DNA from 2 places in the Thermoanaerobacterium calidifontis genome. Region 1 is predicted to be linked to the other one. Evidence: riboswitches for the same ligand, from Rfam matches in the RefSeq annotation. Region 1 holds a riboswitch; the other holds the start of a gene.
The links. Region 1 has a riboswitch for thiamine pyrophosphate ahead of thiC (phosphomethylpyrimidine synthase ThiC). Riboswitches for the same ligand answer to the same signal wherever they lie in the genome.
Positions count from the first base shown of each region.

Region 2: linked by a shared signal. The riboswitch ahead of thiD (bifunctional hydroxymethylpyrimidine kinase/phosphomethylpyrimidine kinase) and the one ahead of thiC (phosphomethylpyrimidine synthase ThiC) in region 1 are both predicted to bind thiamine pyrophosphate.

Region 1 is NZ_AP042436.1:857,137-862,175, reverse strand. It holds gene ACZ42G_RS04330 (Uma2 family endonuclease) at 1-238, opposite strand, end outside; gene ACZ42G_RS04325 (ferritin family protein) at 448-750, opposite strand; gene thiW (energy coupling factor transporter S component ThiW) at 840-1,322, opposite strand; gene thiC (phosphomethylpyrimidine synthase ThiC) at 1,350-2,654, opposite strand; TPP riboswitch at 2,767-2,866, opposite strand; gene asrC (sulfite reductase subunit C) at 2,947-3,960, opposite strand; gene asrB (anaerobic sulfite reductase subunit AsrB) at 3,978-4,766, opposite strand; gene asrA (anaerobic sulfite reductase subunit AsrA) at 4,759-5,039, opposite strand, start outside.
Region 2 is NZ_AP042436.1:1,822,660-1,827,698, forward strand. It holds gene thiE (thiamine phosphate synthase) at 1-157, opposite strand, end outside; gene thiM (hydroxyethylthiazole kinase) at 160-960, opposite strand; gene cytX (putative hydroxymethylpyrimidine transporter CytX) at 953-2,134, opposite strand; gene thiD (bifunctional hydroxymethylpyrimidine kinase/phosphomethylpyrimidine kinase) at 2,124-2,933, opposite strand; TPP riboswitch at 3,000-3,115, opposite strand; gene ACZ42G_RS09565 (ABC transporter ATP-binding protein) at 3,166-4,899, opposite strand; gene ACZ42G_RS09570 (4Fe-4S binding protein) at 4,987-5,039, opposite strand, start outside.

The sequences.
Region 1 (5,039 bases):
CATCATTTTCGTTTGCTTTAGGAAGTCTCACTCCAAACGGAGCACTATAGACATTACATGATTTATCTTTCAGATACACAGAAAAAATAGTTAATACCTCTCTTAAGATCTCTTGATGTATTCTTGAAGGCGGAGCCATGGGAAATGGATTCCCATTTATTAACTCCCAGCGTCTATCATCTTTCCATTTTTTATAATCGCGATACGTATACGTCTTATTTTCATCAGGTAAAGCCATAATTTTTTCCCTCCATCCTTTATAAAACTTAGAAGCATCATATTTTATTTAATAGTTTTAAGTTGTTACAAATTGGTACATTTGCATCAGCTTTTTATTACATTATTGCTTATTATATTTAAGTAAATACATAAGGAAAAAAGGCTGTGACATTTTACATAATGTAAAAAAGACAGCCTCCATTGAAATATCAATATATGTATAAAAGTTTATTTATTTTTTTCAATCATCTCTTCTACTTCTTTTGCTCCTTCTTCATACAGTTTTTCTTCATCTGGAGATAATTCCTTCAAAAGTCTCAAAAATTCTCCGGCATGCACTCTTTCTTCGTTTGCTATATCTACTAAAACATCCTTTGCTAATTTATTGTCTGTAGACTCTGCTAGCTGCATGTATAACTGTATAGCCTCATACTCTGCTGCCACCATAAATCGTATAGCTCTTATAAGCTCCTCATGTGTAATTTTGTTTTTATTTGCAAGTCCAGCAAATGGAGTACCAAAATCAGGCATACTATAGCCCCCTTTTTATTATTATTTGTTATTATTTGATTGTAAGTTCATTATATCACAAAATTAGGAATTTACCGAATTACCATATTTTATTTATAGACCTTTTTCGACTTATCCAAAACCTCAAGCAAAATAAGGGCTATGATGCTTCCTGTCACTGTATTTATTAAAAATGGAGTTACAAAGAAAAATGCTCCCACATCTTTACCAATGATGTATTTGGCTATTGGAAATGCCACAAGGCCTCCTATTATCCCTGTACCAAAAACCTCCCCTAATGCAGCTAAAATCTTTTTCCCTGTCAATTTATATAAAATTCCTGCCAATAAAGCGCCAATCATGCTACCTGGAAAAGCCAATAGTGTTCCAGTGCCCATTATGTTTCTGATTATGGATATTGAAAACGCAATTAGTACTGCATATCCTGGGCCAAGTGTCACTGCAGATATGACATTAATTATATGCTGTATAGGGGTCGTTTTCGAAACACCTACAGGGAAAAATACAAAATTCGCAAAAACTACACCGATTGCAATCAGCATAGCTGAATAAGTAATCTTTTTTATATTCATTTACAATCCTCCCAATTTTTAAAAATCCTACTTTAACAGGCTTATATCTTCTCCTGTAATAACTCTATTCATGTTTCTCACAGCACACATATTTCCACACATTGTACATGTTTCACTATCATGTGGTAGAGATTCACTCCTGTACCTTCTCGCCTTTTCAGGATCTATAGCTAATCTAAACATTTCATCCCAATCAAGCTTTCTCCTGGCATAAGACATATCATTATCCCATTTTTCTGCATTGCGTATACCTTTTGCCAGATCCGCTGCATGGGCAGCTATTTTAGAAGCAATGATGCCTTCCTTCATATCTTCAATCGTTGGAAGTCTCAGATGTTCCGCTGGTGTTACATAACACAGGAAATCCGCTCCACTTGCTGCAGCAATTGCACCACCAATTGCACTTGTAATATGATCATATCCAGGTGCAATATCTGTTACGATTGGCCCCAATACATAAAACGGCGCACCATTACATAGCTTTTTCTCCAACAAAACATTTGCTTCGATTTCATTCAGCCTCATATGACCAGGTCCCTCAATAATCACTTGAACATTCCTTTCATAAGCTCTTTTTGCTAATTCTCCAAGGGTTATAAGCTCTTTTATTTGGCATGCATCTGTGGAATCATTTATGCAGCCTGGCCTCAATGCATCGCCAAGGCTTATCGTTACATCGTACTCAGCACATATGTCAAGAATATCATCAAAATACTCATAAAAAGGATTTTCCTTATCATTTAATTCCATCCACGTATATAACAAAGAGCCTCCGCGAGAAACGATATTTAGAAGTCTTTCATTTCTTTTGAAAATTTCCGCCGTCTCTCTGTTGATGCCTGCATGGATAGTCATAAAATCAACACCGTCTTGTGCATGCCTTTCGACGATCTTTATAAATTCTGAAGGAGTAATGTCTTTTAAATCTTTGTCATAATATCCTACAGCATCATATACTGGAACAGTACCTATCATGGCTGTAGAAATGCCTATCAATCTGTTTCTAAATTCGAAAGTTTTGCCATATGAACTTAAATCCATGATAGACTCTGCTTTCATTTCTATCGCCTTTTTTGCCTTTTCTAATTCTGCATCTACATTGTTGCAGTCCCTTGATACACCTAAGTTTACGTTTATTTTTGTTCTAAGCCCTGTCCCTACGCCTTCTGGACTAAGTGCTTCATGGTTTTTATTTGCTGGTATGACTACTTCACCAGAAGCTACCTTGCTCAGCAATAAATCCACTTCAATGTCTTCTTTTGCTGCCACAACATTCATCTCTTCTGTAATAATTCCTTTTTTTGCTGCATCTAATTGTGTAGTGTAATTCATCGCAGTCATCCTTTCATAAATTATTTTGTTTTGATACTTGTAAAATGAAGGGAGGAAGAAGGTTATATTCGAAAATATTGAATAAAAAAAGCCTTACCGCATGGTAAAGCTTTATAATCAAAAGCTTGCTTCCCTACGGTAGTATTAACTACATCAGGTTCTAAGGGTCAGGTTTTACCTTCTCAACCAAAATGGTTCCCCCGCAAACTAATTTCACAAGTATTAAATTTAATCTAATTATACTTTAAAACTCTAAAATTGTAAAGGTAATCGGGATTAAAAATCTAATTATTTAACATTCACAAACAGGCTTAACATTTATGTTTGACCTGTATTCAGTTTCTGACCAAAATATTCTATCTGCAACCATAGCTTCAGGGTTTAATTCTACACCCTTTAATATAAGCTCTTTAAATTTATTGTATCCAGCCCTGTCTATCAAGTGACCTCCATGGAGATATACTGGTTTATGATTCAATACCTCTGCTGAGAAATCTTGCCAATTTTTAAGTATGCCCAGCACTACATCTTCTGTTACCCAATTTAAGAAAATCTTTCCCATGCGAGGTGTCTGTTTTCCGGTTCTACCACCAATGAGGACTCTGTAGAATTTCTTAGGATTTCTAGACCAAGCACCTGTGGGACATACAAGTGCACACTCACCACAGCCAACACAGCAGCACGAATCTTTCTCGATTTTTCCATTTACCATGTATAAAACACCTGTAGCATGTTGTTTACAAGCCTCGATACATTTCTTACATCCTATACAACGATCGTAATCATATTCTGTTTTTGTAATGCCTATAATTCCAAAATCGTTGAAATGAGCCTTTGCACAGTCATTAGGACATCCGGCTATGCTTACTTTTATATGATAATCACTTGGAAAGATGATTTTTTCAATTTTTCTTGCAAGTAATGTTGTGTCTATATTTGCCTTTATGCAATGTTTATTTCCTATGCAAGCCATAATGTTTCTAGAACCTATCGTTGGATATCCATTGTCATCTACTTCCATGTCAACACCACAAAGGTCTACTTCTATCTCTTTAATGAACGTCTTTATATACTTATTGACTTCATCGATATATTCATACTTTATTCCAGGTATTGATAAAGTTTGTCTAACGCCAAGATGAAATTGTCCATTTCCCCATGTTTTTGCAATATGTTCTACATATGACAGATATTTAGCATCCATTACACCGCCTGGAACGCGCATCTGCAGCATGAATTCACCGCGGACTTTCGATTGCCTGTAACAATTTCTGCGGACTTTTTTTACATCTATATCATAGTTCATTACATACACCTCCACATTTAATCAAGTAAATCCTTCGCTTTTGTGTAGTTAAACACAGGACCTTCGAGGCAAACATACGTCTCGTTTATCTTGCAGTGACCACATTTTCCAATTCCGCAAGACATTTTTCTCTCAAAGGAAACCCAAATTTTATCTTCTGGTACCCCATTTTTCAATAATTCTAATGCTGTAAAATGCATCATTACTGGCGGACCAACGACAATGACATTGTAATCATCAAAGCTATCAAATGGTATTTTACTTATATGCTCTGTAACCAAGCCAACTTCAAATCCATCGACTTTTTTCTTATCAAGAGTATATATAGTGTTAAATTTTGTCTTAAAATTATTTAAATCGTCTTTAAACAAGACGCTATTTTCATCTTTAAAACCTGCTATAAAGTGTAGTGATTTTATTTCTTCCGAATTATCATAAAAATACTTAAGTAAGCTTCTAACAGGCGATACACCTGTACCACCAGCTATAACAACTAAGTCTTTTCCTTTATATTTGTTAACAGGGAATGAATTACCATAAGGTCCTCTCATGAATATCTTATCGCCAGGAGATAAGTTAAATATCTCATTTGTTACTTTTCCTACTTTTCTTATAGTAAATTCCATCCAATTGTCACCCATAGCGCTTATCGATATAGGTGCTTCACCTATCTTTGGAATGGAAATCTGAAAGAACTGCCCATGCTCTGCTTTTACATCAACTTCAACTCTAAATGTGTATTCCAAATTCGTCTCATGAACTATTTCAAGTATCTTATATGGCTTAGGCATGAAAATATTATTCATTTATGCTGCCTCCTTTACCCGACTTCAACTTTTCAACTTCATCGTATAAGCGATTTATCGTTGTCGAAAAGGATATTAACTCTGGACATCTTTCATCACAGCGACCACAACCGACACACATGTTTTCCGTTTTAAAGCGAGCTTTATAATCATATACTTTATGAAGTGTACGGAATCTCATCATTTCACCGGCAGTTTTTCTAAATACATGACCACCCGCCATCTCTGTAAAATCCTTGTGCATACAGCTTGCCTGCACTCTTCTTCTTTCGC
Region 2 (5,039 bases), 970 kb from region 1:
TCTCGTAAAACTCTCTTGATGAAATATCCTTTTCCCTAAGCTGTAGCATAGTAACGCCGTTTTGCAATGATTCTTCTACAGCATCGTAAAAATCTCTACCAGCCTTCAAAAGGTTTCTGTCAGTGACCAAATAAAGAGATACATCAAAATCTTTCATGCTTACGCCTCCAATACTTCAATATCAGCGTATTTCCTTATCATGTCAGAATCTATAAGGTACAGATAATCTATAAATTTTGTCCTAAATGTCCCAGGCAAGTTGCACTCTTTTTCCGCCAATTCCCCTGCTATATTCATGATAAGAAGGGCAGCCAATGACGATACCACTTTGTCATGGCTGCATGCAGACGTAGCCGCCATTATTGCGCCTAAAGTACATCCTGCACCTGTTATCTTTGTAAATAAATGTGTACCATTTTTAACTTTTACTACTCTTTTCCCATCGCTTATATAGTCTTCTTTTCCTGTCGACACGACAACCGTATTTGTTAACTTTGCAAGTTTTACACAAGAATCAACATTTCCACTGTCATCTAAAGAATCTACACCTTTCACATTTGCACTTTCACCTGATAAAGCATTTATCTCACCGCCGTTTCCCTTGATAATGCTTATATCACCTATCTTTAAAAGCATGTTTACAAAATCAACCCTGCTTTTTATAGCAGCACATCCTACAGGGTCTAAAACAACTGGTTTTTTGTGGTCTCTCGCCGACACTACAGAATTGATTATTGTCTCTTTAGTTTCATTATTGATAGTACCTATATTTACGTACAAAGCATTCGAAATTGCTGTAAAATCGTACGCTTCGTCCGGTGACATTACCATCGCAGGAGATGCCCCTATACTTAGTAGTGCATTGGCATTATCGTTTATTACGACGTAGTTTGTTATAGCGTGGACAAGCGGCACTTCTTCTTTTAATCTTTCTAAAACTTTTATTGCTTCTTCAACCATAAATTTTCTCCTCTCTCTTATTTAAAGATTTCATAATTGGATAGATTACAGCAGTCAAAATAATCGTACCTATTGTGGGCGTTATAAACCATTTTGATAGATTTGTACCAAAATACGTAAGATAATTGTAGAATATCGTACCTACTGCAAAAGAAATCGTGGCAGGCACATTTAAGAAGCTATGGCTTTTGCTTTTCATCAAAAAGAAATCTTCAAATACAACCGTATATGCGGGAATAAATACACTTCCTATGGCGTACAAAAAGTTTTGGTAATTATCCATTGGGAACAAATATGCGGCAATAATCCCCACAATGGAATATATAATAAGCAGACTTTTTCTGCTTAATTTAGCTTTTACAATAGAAAGTGTTGAAATGGCAGCGGAATACACATCCATAAAAGTCGTTGTAACCGTCGACAAAAGTATAATAAGAAGCGGTACAATTCCCGTTTTTATTGATGCAAAATATGAGATTATGTCTTTTCCGCCTGTTTTCAAAGCCACATAAAGCCCTATAAAATACATGAAGCAGCTTGCTATGAAATATCCTGCGAATGTATATATAAAACTGGACTTTCCATCCTTAGCATTTATAGTGTAATCTCCTACCAGTGGAAGCCATGATACAGGCATAGCAACGGCAAGTTCCACTGCACCGCTGAAGCTCATGTCTCCGGCTACATATCCAACCTTTCCCGCCTTCAAATACAATACAACAAATATAGTCAAGATAAATAAAAGCACAACAGCAATATCGTTTATCCAGTAAGCTTCATTGTCAAAGAATAATGTCCACAATAAAACAGATATGCCAACGACAAAAATTCCAATAGCAGTAGACATGCCTATAGCACCGTTGAAAGCCTTTGCAGACTGTATTATCATTACAGCCGTCCAGCCAACCAATTGAAGCACATTTAAAAGCCCTATAAATACCATGCCTTTCTCGCCCAGGACACCTTTTGTGGACTCTATCGCAGGTTTCTTAACTCTAAAGGACATAAGCCCTCCTAAAGCAAAAAACAGAGTGCCAATGATGTGACCTAACAATATGCTTAAAATTCCTTTAGTTAAGCCTAATGGTGCAAAATACGAACCAGTAAAAACCTCTGCAATGGATATGGCCGCACCTGCCCATATTAAAAAAAGCGTTGAGTTTTTAATCTTCATAGTCAATACCTGCTTTCTTATAAAGATCTACTAAATGTCCTACAGGTCCTACACCTTTACCTATCTCAAGAGAATTTTTAATAGCCTCTGTTATGTAACTTTTTGCGTTTATTACTGCATCTTTCAAGCTTAATCCTCTACCAAGGTACGAAGCTATTGCAGATGAGTAAGTGCATCCTGTTCCATGTGTATTTTTGGTGTCGATCCTCTCCTGTGGCAAAAGTAAAAATTCACTTCCATCGTAGAATACATCAGTAGCATTTTCTAAAGAATGACCACCTTTTACAACGACAGCTTTTACACCCATATCGATGATTTTTTTAGCAGCCTCCTTCATGTCATCAATTCCCTCAATATTCATTCCAGTAAGCTCACACGCCTCCGGTATATTTGGAGTAATGATATCTGCCATAGGCAAAAGTTTTGTCTTTAATGCGTCTATGGCGTCTTCTTTTAGAAGGTAATATCCGCTTTTTGATATCATGACAGGGTCTAACACGACGTTTTTTGGATTCCATCTTTTAAGTGATGATGCAATAGCGTCAATGATATCTTGGCTTGATACCATACCTATCTTTACAGCATCTACCGCCGTATCATCAAATACGCAATCTATCTGCTTTTTGATGATATCAGCATCCATCTCTCTTACATCAAAGACACCTACCGTGTTCTGCGCCGTCACTGCCGTAATGACGCACATGCCGTATACTCCAAGAGCGCAAAACGTCTTTAAATCTGCCTCTATGCCAGCACCGCCAATGCTGTCAGAGCCTGCAATCGTAAGCAACTTCTTCACATCGATTCCTCCTTTTTTGTATGCCTTGAGGAAATACAAAATGAAAAAAGTGTGCCGGATAAGCACACTCAAAGTCCAATGTACTCCCTACGCCGGCATTATCCAGATCAGGTTATGGGTCATAGCAGAAATAGCTGCTAACTCTCAGCCGGGCTATCACCCCAGCTCCCCAGACAAAAATATTTACTTTTACTTTATTTTAACACAAATTATCTGACTTGTACAGGATATTTCACCATATCGTCAAATTTTCCTGTTGATAGCTGTACAGATTATAGTACACGCCCTTCCTATTCATAAGCTCCTCATGTGTACCTTCCTCTTCTATTCCATTTTCAGTAAGCACTATTATACGCTTAGCATTTCTAATGGTGCCCAATCTGTGGGCGATTATGAGGGTAGTCCTGTTTTTCGATAGATTTTCAATAGACTGCTGAATAATCGATTCACTTTTATTGTCAAGCGATGATGTCGCTTCATCAAGTATAAGTATTGGAGGATTTTTTAAGAACATCCTTGCAATAGATATTCTCTGCTTTTGTCCGCCAGACAATTTAACGCCTCTTTCGCCAATATACGTATCATAACCATCTTTTAGCTCCATTATGAAGTCATGGGCATTTGCAGCTTTGGCTGCATTGATTATTTCTTCGTCAGTAGCATCTAATTTGCCGTATGCAATGTTTTCTTTTATCGTGCCCGAAAACAAAAATACATCTTGCTGGACAATGCCTATATTTTCTCTAAGCGATGATAGCTTCACATCCCTTATATCTATACCGTCAATTTTTATGGAGCCTGCATCTATCTCATAAAACCTCGGTATAAGGCTTAGAAGTGTGGTTTTACCTGCACCTGAGGGCCCTACTATTGCCACTGTCTCTCCATGTTTTATCTTAAGATTGATTCCTGACAGTACTTCTCTTTTATTGTCGTAGCTGAATGTGACATTGTCAAACTCAATATCGCCTTTCACATCTTTTAACTCTATCGCATCTTTTTTATCTGCTATCTCTGGCTCTGTATCCATAAGCTCTACAAACCGCCTAAAGCCAGCCATACCCTGCTGGTACTGCTCTATAAACCGCAAAAGAACAGTCAAAGGTTGCAAAAACTGGCTAATGTATATTATGTATGCCACTAAGTCACCTGTATTTATGAGGCCTTTTGATATAAAGTAGCCACCTGCTGCAAGAGTAATCACAACTGATATATTAGAAAGAAAATTTACACTAGAATCAAATATGCCAATATGCTTAACCGCTTTTGACCTGGCACTTTTATACATGGAGCTTTTATTATCGAATTTTAGGTTCTCAAATTTTTCCCTTACAAATGATTTGACGACCCTTATGCCTGTAATGCTTTCTTCTAATGTGGCATTCATCTGTGCCTGCGTTTCACGGACATTTTTCCATATAATTTCAAACTTATTGTTGTAAATATACATGTATATAAACATAAAAGGTATTATGGTAAATACAACCAGTGTCAGCCTCACATCAATTGTAAGCAAAAGTATGAATGTGCCTATTATCCTTATGATAGACAAAAAAAGGTCCTCTGGACCATGATGTGCTACTTCTGCTATCTCATTTAAGTCATTGACAACCCTTGACATTATATAACCTGTCTTTGTGTTGTCATAATAGTTCATAGAAAGTTTCTGAAGATGTGAAAAAGCATCTTTTCTCATATCGTACTCTATGCTTACACCTAAAACATGGCCATAGTATCCTACTATGTATTCAAGTATCATCCTTCCAAAGTACATTATAGCTAATAAAATTGCGAACCTGTATATAAGGTTAAAATCCTTGTTAGGTATGACGTTATTTATCACATTTCTTGTAACCATAGGAAAAACCAAATCTGAAGCAGATATAAAAAATGCACACACCATGTCAAGGATAAAAAGCCATATATGTGGCTTGTAATACGACGCAAATCTCTTTATAAGCCTCAAAAAAATCCCCCCAAATATAAATCAAAACAATTACTGCTAATGATTGATGTATCTCTAACATTAGTTTAATATGCCAACTAATAATTGTCAAATTTGTACAATAGACGATTTTTTAGTTTTCTTTTTTAATATACTTAAAA